3 regions of the Streptomyces sp. NPDC044061 genome follow, and region 1 is predicted to be linked to each of the others. Evidence: riboswitches for the same ligand, from Rfam matches in the RefSeq annotation. Region 1 holds a riboswitch; each other region holds the start of a gene.
The links. A riboswitch is a leader RNA that binds a small molecule or an ion and turns the genes downstream of it on or off. The one in region 1 is predicted to bind S-adenosylmethionine.
Positions count from the first base shown of each region.

Region 1 (5,933 bases):
CACCTCGAAGCCGAGGTTGTCCTTGCGGTAGGAGGCGAAGTCGTACTTCTTCTTGCGCTCCTCGGTGTCCGTGATGTTGGAGAAGCCGACGTCGACCTTGCCGCTGTCGATGCCGACGAACATGTTCTCCCAGGTGAAATTCTTCACCTCCGGCCGCAGGCCCAGGACCGCGGCGACCAGGCGGCCGAAGTCGGGCTCGGCGCCGGTGAGGGTCTTCTGGTCGGAGCCGACGAAGGCCAGCGGCGGGAAACCGTCCGGCAGGGCGCCGATGGCGATCCGCAGCTTGCCGCTCCTGCGGACGGACGTGGGCAGTTCGGCGCTGATCGACTTCACCTCGGAGACCTTGAGTCCGGTCTCGGTGGCCGCGCCGTTGGACACCTGCCCCACGGTCACCGTGCCGGCGGCGTCGGTCTTGGTCGCGGCGTCGCTGTCACCACCGCAGGCGGCGAGCCCGGTGGCGAGGGTGGCGACCGCGGTCGCCGCGGTGATGCCGCGTATCAGGCTGCGTCGGGAAAGGTGGCTGGGCATGGCTGTCCTTGTCGTTCAGAAGGTGATGAGGGTGGCGTGGGGAGGGAAGTCGTGGCGGCCCGGTCGCGGTCACTCCGACCGGCTCGGTCCGGCTCGGTCCGGCTCAGAGGACCTTGCTCAGGAAGTCCCGGGTCCGCTCGTGCCGTGGCTTGTCCAGCACCTGGGCCGGCGGGCCCTGTTCGACGATCTTTCCGCCGTCGATGAAGACGATCCGGTCGGCGACCTCACGGGCGAAGCCGATCTCGTGGGTGACGATGACGAGGGTGGTGCCGCTGGTCGCCAGGTCCTTGATGACGGAGAGGACCTCGCCGACCAGTTCGGGGTCGAGCGCGGAGGTCGGCTCGTCGAAGAGGATGATGCCGGGCCGCAGTGCGAGGGCGCGGGCGATGGCAACGCGCTGCTGCTGGCCGCCGGACAGCTGCCTCGGGTAGGCGCCGGTACGGTCGCCGAGGCCGACCCGGGTGAGCAGTTCGCGGGCCAGCTCCTGGGCCTCGGGCCTGGCCAGCCTGCCCGTGGCGACGGGGGCGGCGGCGACGTTGTCGAGGACGGTCAGGTGCGGGAAGAGGTTGAAGTTCTGGAAGACGAAGCCGATCCGGCTGCGCTGGGCGAGGATGGCCCGCTCGCTCAGCTCCTTCAGCCGGTCCCCGTTCCGCTTCACGCCGATCAGCTCGCCGCCGACGCTGACATGGCCGACCTCGGGCTTCTCCAGGTGGTTGATGACCCGCAGCAGTGTGGACTTGCCGGAGCCGGAGGGCCCGATGACGACGGTGACCTCGCCGGGGCGGACGGTCAGGTCGATGCCGTCCAGGACACGATGGGTGCCGTACCACTTGTGGACGTCGTGCACCTCAAGGGCGGCAGGCGTCGAGCGAAGGGTGTCGGTGGTGGTCATACGGCGGCCTCCCGCAGCCGGGCCCGGAACTCGGCGAGGCCCGCCCGTGCCCGCTGCAGCGGTGTCGGCGGCAGACTGCGGGTGGCACCGCGGGCGAAGTACCGTTCCACGTAGAACTGGACGACTGACACCACGCTGGTCAGGATCAGGTACCAGACGGTGGCGACGAGCAGCAGCGGCACGATGTCGCCGGGGTAGGTGCTGCCCATGCTCTGCACCGAGCCGAACAGGTCGAGCAGGGAGACGTAGAACACCAGGGACGTGCTCTTGATCAGGCCGATGAGCTGGTTGACGTAGTTCGGTGTGATGGACCGCAGGGCCTGCGGGAAGACGATGCGGGTGAACTGGTAGCCCTTCGGCAGGCCGAGCGCGGCCGCCGCCTCGTGCTGGCCCTGGTCGACGGAGAGGATTCCGCCGCGCACGACTTCGGAGGCGTAGGCCGCCTCGTTGAGGCTCAGTCCGATGACGGCGACCGTCATGTCGGTGGCGAGCCGGGACTCGTCGAAGGTGACGAAGGCCGGTCCGAAGGGAATGCCGAGGCTCAGCGTCTTGTACAGGGCGCTGAAGTTGTAGAGGAAGATCAGGACGACGATCAGCGGGACGGAGCGGAACAGCCAGGTGTACGTCCAGCTCACCGCCCGCAGCACCGGGCTGCCGGAGAGGCGGCCGAGGGCCAGCAGGATGCCGCCGAGGAGGCCGAGCACCGCGCTGAACGCGGCGACTTCGAGGGTGACGGCGAGCCCGTCGAGGATGGTGGGGCGCAGGAACCAGTAGCGGAAGCGGTCCCACTGGTAGAAGGGGTTGGTGGCCAGTCCGTGCGCAATCTGCGCGACGAGCACGAGGACGACGGCGGTGACGATCCACCGGCCGGGCCGGCGCAGCGGTTGAACGCGTTGCGCTGCAAAGCTTTTTGACGGTGTTTCGACGGGGGGCGCCTCGGCGAGGGACACGGCGGCGCCTGGGGGTTCACTCATGGCGGGCTCCGGCGGAGTCGGACACCCCGGGATCGCGGCGAGCGGATGCGGGCCACCGCGGCACTACGGCACGGGGTGGCACACGGGAACGCACGGGAACCGGGGGCTGGGCGGACGGCGGCACACCGCGCCGGCGGTGTGCGTCAGGAACGCGGGGGCTGGAAGGGAGAGGTCAGCCCCGACAGCGGGCACGGCCCGATGCGGTACACAGTGCGCTGTTGACGCGGAGCAGATCGACGGCACGGTCGGCGACGAGGAGCCCGGCGTACGGCGCGACGCGGCTCTGGACACGGCTCGTCGCCGTCCTGAGAGCTGCGTACATGGCGTCACCTGTCACTGTTCCGGCCCCGCGGGGCCCTCGCGCTTACCGAAAACGTCGTCCGGTCCGGTCGTCACCTGGGGCACCCCACCGCGATGCGAGGGTTGCCGGTCAGCGAGCCAGGGCTTGGCGCTGACGCTCATGACCGTTCTGAGCCGTAAGTAAGGCAGTTGACCGTTCGAATGTCAACGGTTGTCCGGTGGGTGGACCTGCCCGGTGGGCTCTCACCTGCGACAAGTGCCGGGCGTCTCCGCCGCGTGGGCCGTCCAGTCCAGGATCTGGACCGCGGCTCCGGCCGCCTCGAGGCCCCGGCAGCGGCCGTGGTGGCGGCGGGCGATGCCGTCGAGGTCGAGGTGGGCGCCGAAGGCCGGGTGGGCGGCCAGACGGCGGGCGTGGGCCCACAGCGCCGGGTGGTCGGCGACGCGGTGCACGGCGGACGCGTCGAGGTGGTAGCGGTGCACGGTGTCCAACTGCACCAGAGCCACCCACAGTTCGATGTCGGCTGCGGTGAGCCGGCCGTCGACGACGTACTCCTCACCCTCCAGGTACCGCTCCAGCCGGCCCAGTGTGTCCAGCAGCGCGTCCAGGGCGGCGGCACGCTCGGCGGGGTCGGAGTCGGCCCGTCCGGCGCGCTGCGCGGCTTCCTGGATGCCCTCGGCGCAGAGCCGTTCGACGGCTTCGATCTGACTCTCCGTGCCGCACGGGTACAGGGAGGGTCGGCCGTCGCGCGGGAAGCGGTCCAGGTCTCGCAGGATGTCCGGCGTGTGGGTGCTGACGATGCGTCCGGACCAGTCGTCGCTGAGCACCGGCGCCAGGGCGGGTCCGCGGTAGTGGTGGGCGCTCGCCTCGTACAGCGGGCGCAGGGCCGAGTGGCCGCCGCCTGGACAGTCCGGCACGGCGGGCAGGAGGGTCACCGGACAACCGGCGTCGAGACCGAGGAGGCTGTGACCGATGGCGAGGCGCAGCCCGTCGGGACAGGCGGTGGACAGATGGAGGCGGTAGCGGTGCGGCACGGCGTAGTGGCCGCTGCGCGCGTCCTGGCCGATCCGGCCCCGGAAGAGGGGGCCCGTGCGGCGGGCGGTCGGGACGGCGGCGAGCGGAGTGATGGACATGAGTCTCCCCTGGTGCGGGCGCGCGGACGTACGCGCGGCGGAAGCGTTGGTCGGTGGAGTGGGGCGAGGCGGGGCCCGGCTCAGCGCTGAAGGCTGATCGCGCTGCAGACACGCAGCAGGTCGATGTGCAGGCGGGACGTGAGAAGGGGTGCGAGCAACGGCGTGCGGCCCTCTCGGCCGGCGACCGTCTCGAGGCGCACCATGTTTCCCTACCTGTTCACTAGGATTCCCTCACTGGAGTGTCGATCCGGTCTCGTACGGCGTCAAGGGGGCGTCCACGCCTGGGACTCCGGGCGGGTGACGCGGACGGTGCGGGGGTCTCCTCAGACACAGCGACATGTGACATAGTACTGCCGTGGCGAAGCGACTGACCTGCGATGTCGTGGTCGTCGGAGCCGGGATGGTGGGCGCGGCCTGTGCGCTGTACGCCGCTCGGACCGGCCTCGACGTGAGGGTGGTGGACCGGGGTTCGGTGGCCGGCGGCACGACGGGCGCCGGCGAGGGCAACCTGCTGGTCTCCGACAAGGAGCCGGGCCCCGAACTGGACCTCGCCCTGCTGTCGGTCCGCCTGTGGGCGGAGCTGGCCGGGGCACTGGGGGCGTCGGTGGAGTACGAACCCAAGGGCGGGGTGGTGGTCGCCTCGACGCCCCGCACCCTCGGCGCGCTGACGGACTTCGCCGAGGGCCAGCGCGCCGCCGGTGTCACGGCCGAGCCCGTCGGGGCGGACGAACTCCGCTCTCTCGAACCGCACTTGGCCCCCGGCATGGCGGGCGGCGTGCACTATCCGCAGGACGCGCAGGTCATGCCCGCACTGGCCGCCGCCCATCTGCTCCGCGCCTCCGGCGCCCGCCTGCACACGGGCCGGGCCGTGACCGGAGTGCTGCGCACCGCGGACGGCGGGGTGCTCGGCGTCCGCACCGGCCGGGGTGACATCCACGCGCCGGCGGTGGTGAACGCGACCGGCACCTGGGGCGGCGAGTTGGCCGCGCTGGCGGGCGTACGCCTCCCGGTCCTTCCGCGGCGCGGCTTCGTCCTGGTCACCGAGCCGCTGCCGCGCATGGTCCGGCACAAGGTGTACGCCGCGGACTACGTGGCCGACGTGGCGAGCGACTCGGCCACGCTGCGGACCTCGCCGGTCGTCGAGGGCACGGCCGCCGGCCCGGTCCTGATCGGGGCGAGTCGTGAACGGGTCGGTTTCGACCGCACGTTGTCACTGCGGGCGGTACGGGCGCTGGCGGCCGGGGCGATCGCGCTGTTCCCCTTCCTGGAGCGGGTGCGCGCCCTGCGGACGTACGCGGGATTCAGGCCCTATCTGCCCGACCACCTGCCGGCGATCGGCCCCGACCCGCGGGTCCCGGGGCTGTACCACGCCTGCGGGCACGAGGGCGCGGGCATCGGACTGGCCACCGGCACCGGCCAGTTGATCGCTCAGGCGCTGACCGGGAAGACGGCGGACCTGGATCTCACGCCGTTCCGCCCGGAGCGGTTCGAGGCGAACGGAGGGACCACGGGGTGAACCCACTGGAACTGACCCGGGCCAGACCGGGCGCCGCCTTCACCGTCACCTTCGACGGCAGGCCCCTGGAGGCACTGCCGGGCCAGACGGTCGCGGCCGTGCTGTGGGCGGCCGGGGTGACGTCCTGGCGCCGTACGCGCGGGGGCGGCCGGCCGCGCGGGGTGTTCTGCGGGATCGGGGTGTGCTTCGACTGCCTGGTCACGGTCAACGGCCGGGCCGACCAACGCGCTTGCCTGGTCCCGGCGCGACCGGGCGACGTGATCCGCACGCAGGAGGGGACGGGCCGGGACGATGACTGAACGACCGCGCCTCGCCGTCGTCGGGGCGGGCCCGGCGGGACTGGCCGCGGCACTGGCGGCGGCCGCGCGTGGCGTGCGCGTGACCCTCCTCGACGCGGCCGAGCAGGCGGGCGGGCAGTTCTACCGGCAGCCCGCCACCGCCCTCGGCGCACGACGGCCACAGGTCCTGCACCACCAGTGGCGCACCTGGGAACGGCTGAGGGACGGCCTCGACCGGCACATCGCCGCGGGACGGGTCGTCCACCTGACGGATCATCACGTCTGGTGCGTGGAGAGGGAGCCGGCCGGGGCCA
Region 1 is NZ_JBWKFL010000010.1:119,146-125,078, reverse strand. Features, by position in the region: gene AC07CM_RS18185 (transporter substrate-binding domain-containing protein) at 1-528, opposite strand, end outside; gene AC07CM_RS18180 (amino acid ABC transporter ATP-binding protein) at 632-1,420, opposite strand; gene AC07CM_RS18175 (amino acid ABC transporter permease) at 1,417-2,394, opposite strand; SAM riboswitch class IV at 2,750-2,860, opposite strand; gene AC07CM_RS18170 (glutathione S-transferase C-terminal domain-containing protein) at 2,938-3,825, opposite strand; gene AC07CM_RS18165 (putative leader peptide) at 3,906-4,028, opposite strand; gene AC07CM_RS18160 (NAD(P)/FAD-dependent oxidoreductase) at 4,181-5,341, shown strand; gene AC07CM_RS18155 ((2Fe-2S)-binding protein) at 5,338-5,640, shown strand; gene AC07CM_RS18150 (FAD/NAD(P)-dependent oxidoreductase) at 5,633-5,933, shown strand, end outside.

Region 2 (5,933 bases), on a different contig from region 1:
TGTTCTGCATCGGCGCGGGCGCGGTCCACTGGGCCCGCACCCTGATGTCCGACGTGGAGGTCGCCGACGAGCGTCACCCGATCTCGGCCTCGCCCGAGGTCCGTGCGAAGGTCCACGCGGACTTCCGCGAGGGTGCGAAGGAGTCGGCGCTCGGCCGCCGCAAGCTGATCCGCAACACGATGTTCGGCGCGCTCACCCTGGTGCCGCTCTCCGGCGTCATGCTGCTGCGCGACCTCGGCCCGCTGCCCGGGACCTCGCTGCGCCACACCCTGTGGGCCAAGGGCAAGCTGCTGGTGAACATGAACACCAACCAGCCGCTGCGCCCCGAGGACGTCGCCGTCGGTTCGCTGACCTTCGCCAAGCCCGAAGGCCTGGAGGAGGCCCAGGAGGACTTCCAGAACGAGATCGCCAAGGCGGCCCTGATGATCATCCGGCTCCAGCCGGACAACATCAAGGACAAGCGCGAACTCGAATGGTCGCACCAGGGCATCGTCGCGTTCTCGAAGATCTGCACCCACGTCGGTTGCCCGATCTCCCTGTACGAGCAGCAGACGCACCACGTGCTGTGCCCGTGCCACCAGTCCACCTTCGACCTCTCCGACGGTGCCCGAGTGATCTTCGGCCCCGCCGGTCACGCCCTGCCTCAGCTCCGCATCGGCGTGAACGACGAGGGTTACCTCCAGGCGCTCGGCGACTTCGAGGAGCCCGTCGGTCCTGCATTCTGGGAGCGCGGATGAGTACTGCATCGAACGAAGAGGCCCGCTCTCGCGGGAAGGCCCCGGCCGGCGAGCGGATCGCCGACTGGGCCGACGGCCGGCTCGGGATCTACTCCCTGGCCAAGTCCAACATGCGCAAGATCTTCCCCGACCACTGGTCGTTCATGTTGGGCGAAGTCTGCCTGTACAGCTTCCTCATCATCATCCTGACCGGTGTCTATCTGACGCTGTTCTTCCACCCGTCGATGAACGAGGTGGAGTACCACGGCAGCTATGTCCCGCTCCAGGGACAGCTGATGTCCGAGGCGTTCAACTCGACCCTGCACATCTCCTTCGACGTGCGCGGTGGTCTGCTCATCCGGCAGATCCACCACTGGTCCGCGCTGATCTTCCTCGCCGGCATGTTCGTGCACATGATGCGCGTGTTCTTCACCGGCGCGTTCCGCAAGCCGCGTGAGATCAACTGGCTGTTCGGCTTCCTGCTGTTCGTCCTCGGCATGTTCACCGGCTTCACCGGTTACTCGCTCCCGGACGACCTGCTCTCCGGCACCGGTGTCCGCTTCACGGAGGGCGCGATCCTGTCGATCCCGATCGTGGGAACGTACATCTCGTTCTTCCTCTTCGGCGGTCAGTTCCCCGGTCACGACTTCGTCGCCCGGTTCTACTCGATCCACATCCTGCTGCTGCCGGGCATCATGCTCGGCCTGGTGGTGGGCCACCTGATCCTGGTCATCTACCACAAGCACACGCAGTACGCGGGTCCCGGAAAGAGCGAGAAGAACGTCGTCGGCATGCCGCTGCTGCCGGTGTACATGGCCAAGGCGGGCGGCTTCTTCTTCCTGGTCTTCGGCGTGATCGCGGCGATCGCCGCGGTGACCCAGATCAACCCGATCTGGGCCATGGGCCCCTACCGGCCCGACCAGGTGTCCACCGGCGCCCAGCCCGACTGGTACATGGGCTTCGCCGAGGGTCTGGTCCGCTACATGCCGGGCTGGGAGATCAACTTCTGGGGCCACACGCTCGTCCTGGGCGTGTTCATCCCGCTGGTGCTCTTCGGCCTCGTCCTGGGGGTCATCGCCCTCTACCCGTTCATCGAGTCCTGGGTCACCGGCGACAAGAGCGAGCACCACATCCTGGACCGCCCGCGCAACGCCCCGACCCGTACCGCGTTCGGTGCGGCCTGGGTCACGGTGTACATGGTCGGCCTGGTCGGTGGTGGCAACGACCTCTTCGCCACCCACTTCCACCTGTCGATCAACGACGTCACCTGGTTCGTCCGGATCTTCTTCTTCGCCGGACCGGTCATCGCGTTCATCGCCACCAAGCGGATCTGCCTCGGTCTGCAGCGCCGCGACCGCGAGAAGGTGCTGCACGGTCGCGAGACCGGCATCATCAAGCGCCTGCCGCACGGTGAGTTCATCGAGGTGCACGAGGCGCTCAGCCAGGAGCAGCTGCACACCCTCACGGCTCATCACCAGTACGAGCCGGCCGAGATCGGCCCGACGGTCGACGAGAACGGTGTCGAGCGCAAGGTGAAGGCGTCGGAGAAGCTGCGGGCCAAGCTCAGCCACGGCTACTACGGCGGTGACAACCAGATCCCGAAGCCCACTGTCGACGAGTACAAGGAGATCACGAGCGGCCACGGCCACCACTGATCCCCGCGTCGCCACGCCACGCTGAGGGGCCCCGTCCGGCTTACGGACGGGGCCCTTCGCCGTGCCGGGGGCTGGATAGGGTGGGATCACACTGTTCTGCTACGACACCAGGAGCGGCTGATGAGCGCTGTGACCCCCGCTGGAGGCGACACCGCGGCGGGCCGTTCCTGGCCCGCCCTGCTGAACGGGCTGCTCGACGGCCAGGACCTGTCCGCCGACGACACGGCCTGGGCGATGGACCTGATCATGCGCGGCGAGGCGACCGACGCGCAGATCGCCGGGTTCATGGTGGCCCTGCGGGCCAAGGGCGAGACGGTGCAGGAGATCACCGGACTCGTGCGGACCATGTACGAGCACGCCAACGTCATCGAGGTGCCGGGTCCGGCCGTCGACATCGTCGGAACCGGAGGCGACGGCGCCAAGACGGTGAACATCTCCACGATGTCGTCGATCGTCGTCGCCGGCACGGGGGCGAAGGTCGTCAAGCACGGCAACCGCGCCGCGTCCTCCGCCTCCGGGTCCTCCGACGTCCTGGAGAAGCTCGGGATCAATCTGAACCTGACCCCGCAGCGGGTCGCCGAGGTCGCCGAGGTCGCCGGGATCACCATCTGCTTCGCGGTGAAGTTCCACCCGTCGCTGCGCCATGTCGCGGCGGCGCGCGGCCAGTTGGGCATCCGCACCACCTTCAACGTGCTCGGCCCGCTGACCAACCCGGCCAAGGTGCGCGCCCAGGCGGTCGGTGTCGCCGACCCGCGCATGGCGCCGATCGTGGCCGGGGTCCTCGCCGAGCGCGGCAACTCCTCCCTGGTCTTCCGGGGCGACGACGGCCTGGACGAGCTGACGACCACCTCCACCTCCCGGGTCTGGGTGGTCCGGGACGGCAAGGCCACCGAGGAGAGCTTCGACCCCCGGGACGTCGGCATCGACCTCGTCCCCGTGGAGGCCCTGCGCGGCGCCGACGCGGCCTACAACGCGGAGGTCGCCCGCCGGCTGCTGGACGGCGAGCAGGGGCCGGTGCGGGACGCCGTGCTGCTGAACTCGGCGGCCGCGCTCGTCGCTCTGCGCCCGACGGACGCGCCGCTGGCCGAGCAGCTGCGCGCCGGCATGTCCAAGGCGGCGGAATCGATCGACTCGGGAGCGGCGAAGCTGGCGCTGGAGCGGTGGGTGGCCGCGAGCAACGCCTGACGTCCGCCGTCGAGGACGCGGGGCGCAGTCCAGATGGCGGACTGCGTCTTGCGTGCCGAAGATCGTATGGCAGGATACTGAACCAGGTCATGAGTGACAGTCATTCGGCCCCGGCCGACTGTCCGGCAACCCTCCGTCCGTGGCGGGGTGCCCCGGGTGAAGACCAGGCCGTGGGCAGCGAGGTCTACGGCAAGCGCGGACCCCTCGCAAACCAGGGGTCCTGGTCGTCGAGGGAGCCTTCTGTGAGCAAGCGAATGCGATAGGGCGTAGAGCCCCGCCTCCGCACACCCCTTTCGCCTGTCTTCACCTTTTCCCGTGCTCGAGCCGTACCCGCTCGCACGGTGAAACCCCTTGCCTCTCACAGGAGTTCGCCATGTCTGCTCTCACCGCTGCCATCGACCAGACCGTTTGTGTCCATCTGCCTGTTCTGGGCCGGGATGTCACCGTCCCGCTCGTGACGGGCGGCGAGGTCGCCTACGCGGCGCTCGACTACGCGGCCAGCGCCCCCGCCCTCCAGCGTGTCTGGGACGACGTGGCCGCCTACGCGCCGTACTACGGCAGCGTCCACCGCGGTGCCGGCTACCTCTCCCAGCTCTCCACCGACCTGTTCGAGAACGCCCGCCGCACCGTCGCCGAGTTCCTCGACTGCCGCGAGAGCGACCAGGTGATCTTCACCCGCTCGACCACCGACTCCCTGAACCTGCTGGCCCGCGCGCTCCCCGCCGACTGCCAGGTCTTCGTCTTCGAGACCGAGCACCACGCCTCCCTGCTGCCCTGGCAGGGCGCCCGCGTCACCTACCTCGACGCGCCGCGCACCCCGTGGCAGGCCGTCGAGACCCTGGAGCGGGCGCTGGCCGACCGCGACCCCCACGGCCCGTCCCTGGTCTGCGTCACCGGCGCCTCCAACGTCACCGGCGAGCTGTGGCCGGTGCGCGAACTGGCCGCCGCGGCCCACGCGCACGGCGCCCGGATCGTCCTGGACGCCGCTCAGCTGGCCCCGCACCACCCGGTCTCGGTGCGGGACCTGGACGTCGACTGGGTCGCCTTCTCCGGCCACAAGCTGTACGCGCCCTTCGGCTCCGGCGTCCTGGCCGGGCGCGCCGACTGGCTGACCGCGGCCGAGCCGTACCTCGCGGGCGGCGGCGCGAGCCGCAAGGTCACGCGGCGCGAGGACGGGGGAGTGGCCGTGGAGTGGCACGAGACCGCCGCCCGTCACGAGGCCGGCTCCCCGAACGTCATCGGCGCCTACTCCATCGCCTCCGCCTGCAAGGCGCTGACGGAGGCCGGCTTCGACACCCTGGTGGCCCGCGAGCAGTACCTGATCTCCAGGGTCCGCGCCGGCCTGGCCGAGGTCCCCGAGGTCAGGATCCTCTCCCTCTTCGGCGACGACGCCCCGCGCGTCGGCGTCCTCTCCTTCGTCGTCGAGGGCTGGAACAGCTCCCACTTCGCCGCCGCCCTCTCCGCCGAGTACGGCATCGGCGTCCGCGACGGCCTGTTCTGCGCCCACCCGCTGGTGCGCACCCTGCTGGGCGGCGACCCGGGGACCCAGGGCGAGTGCGGTGCCCCCGAGGCCGAGCCCGGCGAGAAGTCCCTGAACGCGATCCGGGTCAGCTTCGGCGCCGGCACCCCCGACGAGCACGTCGAGCGGTTCGTGAACGCGGTGCGGGAGTTGGTCCGGGACGGCGCCAAGTGGCAGTACCGCACCGAGGACGGCCGCTGCGTCCCGGCCGTCTGACGGACGCTCGGCACCGCCGTATACGCTCCCCTTGGACAACGACCAGCAGGACGCTGGACAGGGGGAGTTCGGGGTGCAGGCGCTGCGCGCGACCGATCCGCGGCGGATCGGGCCGTACCAGGTCCTGGGCAGGCTCGGCGCGGGCGGCATGGGCGAGGTGTATCTCGCCGAGTCGCCCAAGGGGCTCGGTCTGGCCGTGAAGGTGGTCCGGGCGGAGCACGCCGAGGACCGCACGTTCCGGGCCAGGTTCCGGCACGAGGTGCGGGCCGCGCAGACCGTGGGCGGCGAAGGAACCTTCACGGCCCGGGTCGTCGACGCCGACACCGAGGCCGAACGGCCCTGGATGGCAACGGAGTTCGTGTCCGGACCGAACCTGCGCGACGCGGTCGTGGACCACGGGGCGCTGCCCGAGTCCGCGGTCCGCCTGCTCGCCGCCGCGCTCGGCGAGGCGCTCGCCGCCATCCATGCGCAGGGGCTGGTCCACCGCGACCTGAAGCCGTCCAACATCCTGCTCGCCCCCGACGGGCCACGGGTCATCGACTTCGGGATCGTACGGGCCCTGGAGGCGACCTCGCTGACCCGCACCGGAGCGGTGGTCGGGTCGGTCGGCTACGTCTCACCGGAGCAGATCCGCAACGGGGG
Region 2 is NZ_JBWKFL010000020.1:151,537-157,469, reverse strand. Features, by position in the region: gene qcrA (cytochrome bc1 complex Rieske iron-sulfur subunit) at 1-737, shown strand, start outside; gene qcrB (cytochrome bc1 complex cytochrome b subunit) at 734-2,371, shown strand; gene trpD (anthranilate phosphoribosyltransferase) at 2,492-3,556, shown strand; SAM riboswitch class IV at 3,642-3,758, shown strand; gene AC07CM_RS30535 (aminotransferase class V-fold PLP-dependent enzyme) at 3,930-5,291, shown strand; partial or broken gene AC07CM_RS30530 (serine/threonine-protein kinase) at 5,323-5,933, shown strand, end outside.
Region 2: linked by a shared signal. The riboswitch ahead of AC07CM_RS30535 (aminotransferase class V-fold PLP-dependent enzyme) and the one ahead of AC07CM_RS18175 (amino acid ABC transporter permease) in region 1 are both predicted to bind S-adenosylmethionine.

Region 3 (5,933 bases), on a different contig from region 1:
AGATCGGGACGGAGCCCGCGGAGCATCCGGGGCGCGAGGGCCAGGTGGTAGTCCTGGATCAGCACCGCGGCGCCCTCCGCCGCCTCCTCGGCCAGCGCCCCGGCGAACGCCCGGTTGTAGGCCTCGTACGACGCCCACTGCCGCCGGAACTCCGCGTCGAAGATCGGCTCCAGCGGGGTCTGGTACAGCATGTGGTGGACGAACCAGAGCACCGAGTTGGCGATGCCGTTGTACGCGTCCGAGAACACGCTCGCGTCGATGTCGAGCATCCGCACCCGCTGCCCGCCGGTGTCCTCGTCCGGCAGCAGCCCGCCGCCCGCGCGGCGCACCGCCTCCCGGTCGCCGTCGCCCAGCGCGGCGCACACCCAGACCGCGTTGGCGTCGGAGCCGATGGCGGACAGCCCCGAGACCAGGCCGCCGCCACCCCGTTTGGCGTGCAGCGAGCCCGCCGCACCGTCGGGGCGTACCTCGTACGAAACCGGGCCGCGGTTGGACGCGACCAGCACCTCAGCACCGTGCGTGGAAGCCATGAGTCTCAACCTAGCCCGGCCCGGAAACGCTCAAACGTACGTGCCACCCCCCGAGGGGGCTGTATACAGCCGTTTCTCGTGCGCGCGTGCGCCGCTCACGCCACCCGGCGCGCCGCGTACTCCGCGATCTCGGTCATCGGCGGCCGCTCCTCGGTGTCCACCGAGTAGGTGCGCGGCTCGAACCCGTCCGCACTCCGCTCGAACTGGGTGAGCGCCGGACGGACGAGGTGGCCGCGGGCGAGCCTGAGCTGCGCCGTGCGGTAGATCGCCGCGGCCATGCGGCCCAGCGCCTGCCCGTCCTGGTGCCGGTGCTTGCGCACACCCACGTCGACCTGGGCCAGCGCGTCCAGGCCCACCAGGTGCAGGGCGTCCACCAGCATGCCCAGCTCGACGCCGTACCCCACCGGGAACGGCAGCTGCTCCAGCAGCGAGCGACGGGCGGCGTACTCGCCGCCGAGCGGCTGGACGAAGCCGGCCAGCTGTGGCCAGTGCATGTTCAGCAGCGGGCGGGCCATGAGTTCGGTGACCCGGCCGCCCTGTCCGGCCGCGCCGGCGAGCGGACGGTCGTACATGGCCTTCACGAGGTCGACGCCCGGGTCGGTCAGCAGTGGGCCGACGATCCCGGAGACGAAGTCGGAGGAGAACTCCCGCAGATCGGCGTCGACGAAACAGACGATGTCCCCGCCGGTCACCAACAGGGAGCGCCACAGGACTTCACCCTTACCGGGGACGGCGGGGATGCGCGGCAGGATGTCGTCGCGGTGGACGACCCGCGCGCCGGCGGCGGCGGCGACCTCGGAGGTGCGGTCGGTGGACCCGGAGTCGACGACGACGATCTCGTCGACCAGCGGGACCTGCTGCATGAGGTCGTGACGGACGACCGCGACGATGTCGCCGACCGTCTCCTCCTCGTTCAGCGCGGGCAGGACGACGGAGACGGACTGACCGGTGCGCTGCTTGGCGGCCAGTATCCGGTGCAGGGGGCGATCGGCCACGGACCAGGAGCGGGTGGCCAGCCAGCGCTCGACTTCTTCCAGCACGGTCTGCGGCTCCTCACTGTCGCGATCACATGTGGTGACACGGTGTGATCCATCTCGCGGTTCGGACGACTATCTCAACTGTCCTGGCCTTCGGTTACAGTCTTGAACAACGCCGATGACCATCGCATGTCGGGGGTCAAGAGCGTTTACAACCGCATACCGCTCATCCAGAGGGGCAGAGGGACACGGCCCGATGAAGCCCCGGCAACCCCCCTGAGCCGAACTCGTTCACGCGAGGCTCCCGGTCAGGGAAGGTGCCAAATCCGTCTCACGGCGAGGTGCGTCGTGAGGAAGATGAGGAGAAAGGGCCTCGCCTCCATGGCTGTGCAGACAGTTGCAAGCACCAGCAATCCCACCGTAGACCTCGGCCCCGCAGCGGCCCTGAGCTGTCGCGAGTGCGGTCACCGGGTGCCCCTCGGACCGGTGTTCGCCTGCGAGGAGTGTTTCGGCCCGCTGGAGATCGCCTACGACTTCTCCGCCTACGACACCGAAGAGCTGCGCAAGCGCATCGAGGCGGGCCCCGCGAACATCTGGCGCTACGCGCCCCTGCTCCCCGTCCCCGCCGACGTGGCCGACAAGCCCAACATCAACCCGGGCTGGACCAAGCTCGTCAAGGCGGACAACCTCGCGCGCGAACTGGGTGTCACCGGCGGGTTGTATGTGAAGGACGACTCCGGCAACCCGACGCACTCCTTCAAGGACCGCGTCGTCGCCCAGGCCCTGGAGGCCGCCCGCGCCTTCGGCTTCACCACCCTCTCCTGCTCCTCCACCGGCAACCTGGCCGGCGCCGTCGGCGCCGCCGCCGCCCGGGCCGGCTTCCGCTCCTGCGTGTTCATCCCGCACGACCTGGAGCAGGGCAAGGTCGTCATGGCCGCGGTCTACGGTGGCGAACTCGTCGGTATCGAGGGCAACTACGACGACGTGAACCGCTTCTGCTCCGAGCTGATCGGCGACCCGGCCGGCGAGGGCTGGGGCTTCGTGAACGTCAACCTGCGGCCCTACTACGCGGAGGGCTCCAAGACCCTGGCGTACGAGATCTGCGAGCAGCTCGGCTGGCGGCTCCCGGACCAGATCGTGGTCCCGATCGCCTCCGGCTCCCAGCTCACGAAGATCGACAAGGGTCTGCAGGAGCTGATCAAGCTCGGTCTCGTCGAGGACAAGCCGTACAAGATCTTCGGTGCCCAGGCCGAGGGCTGCTCGCCGGTGTCGACCGCGTACAAGGCGGGCCACGACGTCGTACGGCCGCAGAAGCCGAACACCATCGCCAAGTCCCTGGCCATCGGCAACCCGGCCGACGGGCCGTACGTCCTGGACATCGCGCGCCGCACGGGCGGCGCGGTGGAGGACGTGACCGACGAGCAGGTCGTGGACGCGATCAAGCTGCTGGCCCGCACCGAGGGCATCTTCGCCGAGACGGCCGGCGGCGTGACGGTGGGCGTGACGCGCAAGCTCGTCGAGAACGGCGTCCTGGACCCGTCGCTCACCACGGTCGTCCTCAACACCGGCGACGGCCTCAAGACCCTGGACGCGGTGGCCGGCACCGGTCTCACCGCCACCATCCGCCCGACCCTGGACTCCTTCCGAGAGGCTGGCCTCGCATGAGCGTGACCGTTCGCATCCCGACCATCCTGCGCACCTACACGGGTGGCCAGGCCGAGGTCGCCGCCGAGGGCGCGACCCTCGCCGACGTCATCGAGGACCTGGAGAAGAACCACACCGGCATCGCCGCGCGTGTGCTGGACGACCAGGGCAAGCTGCGCCGTTTCGTCAACGTGTACGTCAACGACGACGACGTCCGCTTCGAGCAGGGGCTGGAGACCGTGACCCCCGACGGCGCCGGTGTCTCCATCATTCCGGCCGTCGCCGGGGGCTGATAATTACCTTCGGTAACCGCGGTTACCGATTGTTCATCGAATGGCCTCCTCCGTGAGAGAAACGGAGGGGGCCATTCTGTGTGATTGAGCGCGGTACAGTTGGGGAACGCGTTCCGGACCTGCGGGTCGCAGGCCTCGGAATCATGCCGTACGCCCGACAAGAAACAGCCAAACTGTGCGGGTTTTATGCGGCTTTTGAGCCATTTGCGGGGCCCGACTTGCCCTGAATTCAGCCGAATTCTCGGCAGATTCCGGACCGGGCTCGTCCAGAATTCTCGTCCGATTGACCTGTTGCAGACGGCAGTTGGACAGATACATTCAGCCGCGGTCGACGCGTTCCGGCGCACGCCCCCGACCAATGGGGGGTGAGGTCTGACCCGGGTCCGCGAAGTGTGGATCTGTGCAAGGGCCAGTAATAGGGGAGTTAGGCATGGCTCAGGGCACCGTCAAGTGGTTCAACGCGGAGAAGGGGTACGGCTTCATCGCGGTCGACGGTGGTGCGGATGTTTTCGTCCACTACAGCGCGATCCAGATGGACGGATACCGCACCCTGGAAGAGGGGCAGCGGGTCGACTTCGAGATCTCGCAGGGCCAGAAGGGCCCGCAGGCGGACATGGTCCGGCTGGCGACCAGCTGAAGCACGCGTCGACACAACACCGGCGTACATCACGTTCATCCCGTTCGTCCGCGAAGGGCCCGCACCGCTCCGGTGCGGGCCCTTCGTGCTGCCGTTCCCTTCCGAGGCGCTTGCACTCGCCATGCCCGAGTGCTAATCATTGGCGTTAGCACTCTGAAGGTGAGAGTGACAATGAAGGACCGGGTCGGTGAGGCCCGCAGGCCGGGTGGGGCAAGGAACCACGAGGCCGGTGAGCCGTCCGTCGCGGGCGCGGGCGCGGTCCGAAGGAATCACCCCCAGTCCTGGAGGGACCACTTCACATGGCCAAGATCATCGCGTTCGACGAGGAGGCGCGGCGCGGCCTCGAGCGCGGCATGAACCAGCTCGCGGACGCCGTGAAGGTGACGCTCGGCCCCAAGGGCCGCAACGTCGTCCTCGAGAAGAAGTGGGGCGCCCCCACGATCACCAACGACGGTGTCTCCATCGCCAAGGAGATCGAGCTCGAGGACCCGTACGAGAAGATCGGCGCCGAGCTGGTCAAGGAAGTCGCCAAGAAGACGGACGACGTCGCCGGTGACGGTACGACCACCGCGACCGTGCTCGCCCAGGCCCTGGTCAAGGAAGGCCTGCGCAACGTCGCCGCCGGTGCCAACCCGATGGCTCTGAAGCGCGGTATCGAGAAGGCCGTCGAGGCCGTCTCCGCCGCCCTGCTGGAGCAGGCGAAGGACGTGGAGACCAAGGAGCAGATCGCCTCCACCGCGTCCATCTCCGCCGCCGACACCCAGATCGGCGAGCTGATCGCCGAGGCCATGGACAAGGTCGGCAAGGAAGGCGTCATCACCGTCGAGGAGAGCAACACCTTCGGCCTGGAGCTCGAGCTCACCGAGGGCATGCGCTTCGACAAGGGCTACATCTCCGCCTACTTCGCGACCGACATGGAGCGCATGGAGGCGTCGCTCGAGGACCCCTACATCCTCATCGCCAACTCCAAGATCGGCTCCGTCAAGGACCTGCTCCCGCTCCTGGAGAAGGTCATGCAGTCGGGCAAGCCGCTGCTGATCATCGCCGAGGACGTCGAGGGCGAGGCCCTGTCGACCCTGGTCGTCAACAAGATCCGCGGCACCTTCAAGTCCGTCGCCGTCAAGGCCCCGGGCTTCGGTGACCGCCGCAAGGCCATGCTCGGCGACATCGCCATCCTCACGGGCGGCGAGGTCATCTCCGAGGAGGTCGGCCTCAAGCTGGAGAACGCGACCCTGGACCTCCTGGGTCGCGCCCGCAAGGTCGTCATCACCAAGGACGAGACCACCATCGTCGACGGTGCCGGCTCCTCGGACCAGGTCAACGGCCGGGTGAACCAGATCCGCGCCGAGATCGAGAACAGCGACTCGGACTACGACCGCGAGAAGCTGCAGGAGCGCCTGGCGAAGCTCGCCGGCGGTGTCGCGGTCATCAAGGCCGGCGCCGCCACCGAGGTGGAGCTCAAGGAGCGCAAGCACCGCATCGAGGACGCCGTCCGCAACGCGAAGGCCGCCGTCGAGGAGGGCATCGTCGCCGGTGGTGGCGTGGCCCTGCTGCAGACCACCAACGTCTTCGAGAAGCTGGAGCTCGAGGGTGACGAGGCGACCGGCGCCCAGGCCGTGAAGCTCGCGCTCGAGGCCCCGCTGAAGCAGATCGCCGTCAACGCCGGCCTCGAGGGCGGTGTCGTGGTGGAGAAGGTGCGCAACCTGACCCCGGGCCACGGCCTGAACGCCGCGACCGGCGAGTACGTCGACCTGGTCGCCGAGGGCATCATCGACCCGGCGAAGGTGACCCGTTCCGCGCTGCAGAACGCCGCCTCCATCGCCGCGCTGTTCCTCACCACCGAGGCCGTCAT
Region 3 is NZ_JBWKFL010000018.1:10,322-16,254, forward strand. Features, by position in the region: gene AC07CM_RS27940 (alpha,alpha-trehalose-phosphate synthase (UDP-forming)) at 1-530, opposite strand, end outside; gene AC07CM_RS27945 (glucosyl-3-phosphoglycerate synthase) at 626-1,570, opposite strand; SAM riboswitch class I at 1,731-1,871, shown strand; gene thrC (threonine synthase) at 1,889-3,172, shown strand; gene AC07CM_RS27955 (ubiquitin-like small modifier protein 1) at 3,169-3,444, shown strand; gene AC07CM_RS27960 (cold-shock protein) at 3,875-4,081, shown strand; gene groL (chaperonin GroEL) at 4,381-5,933, shown strand, end outside.
Region 3: linked by a shared signal. The riboswitch ahead of thrC (threonine synthase) and the one ahead of AC07CM_RS18175 (amino acid ABC transporter permease) in region 1 are both predicted to bind S-adenosylmethionine.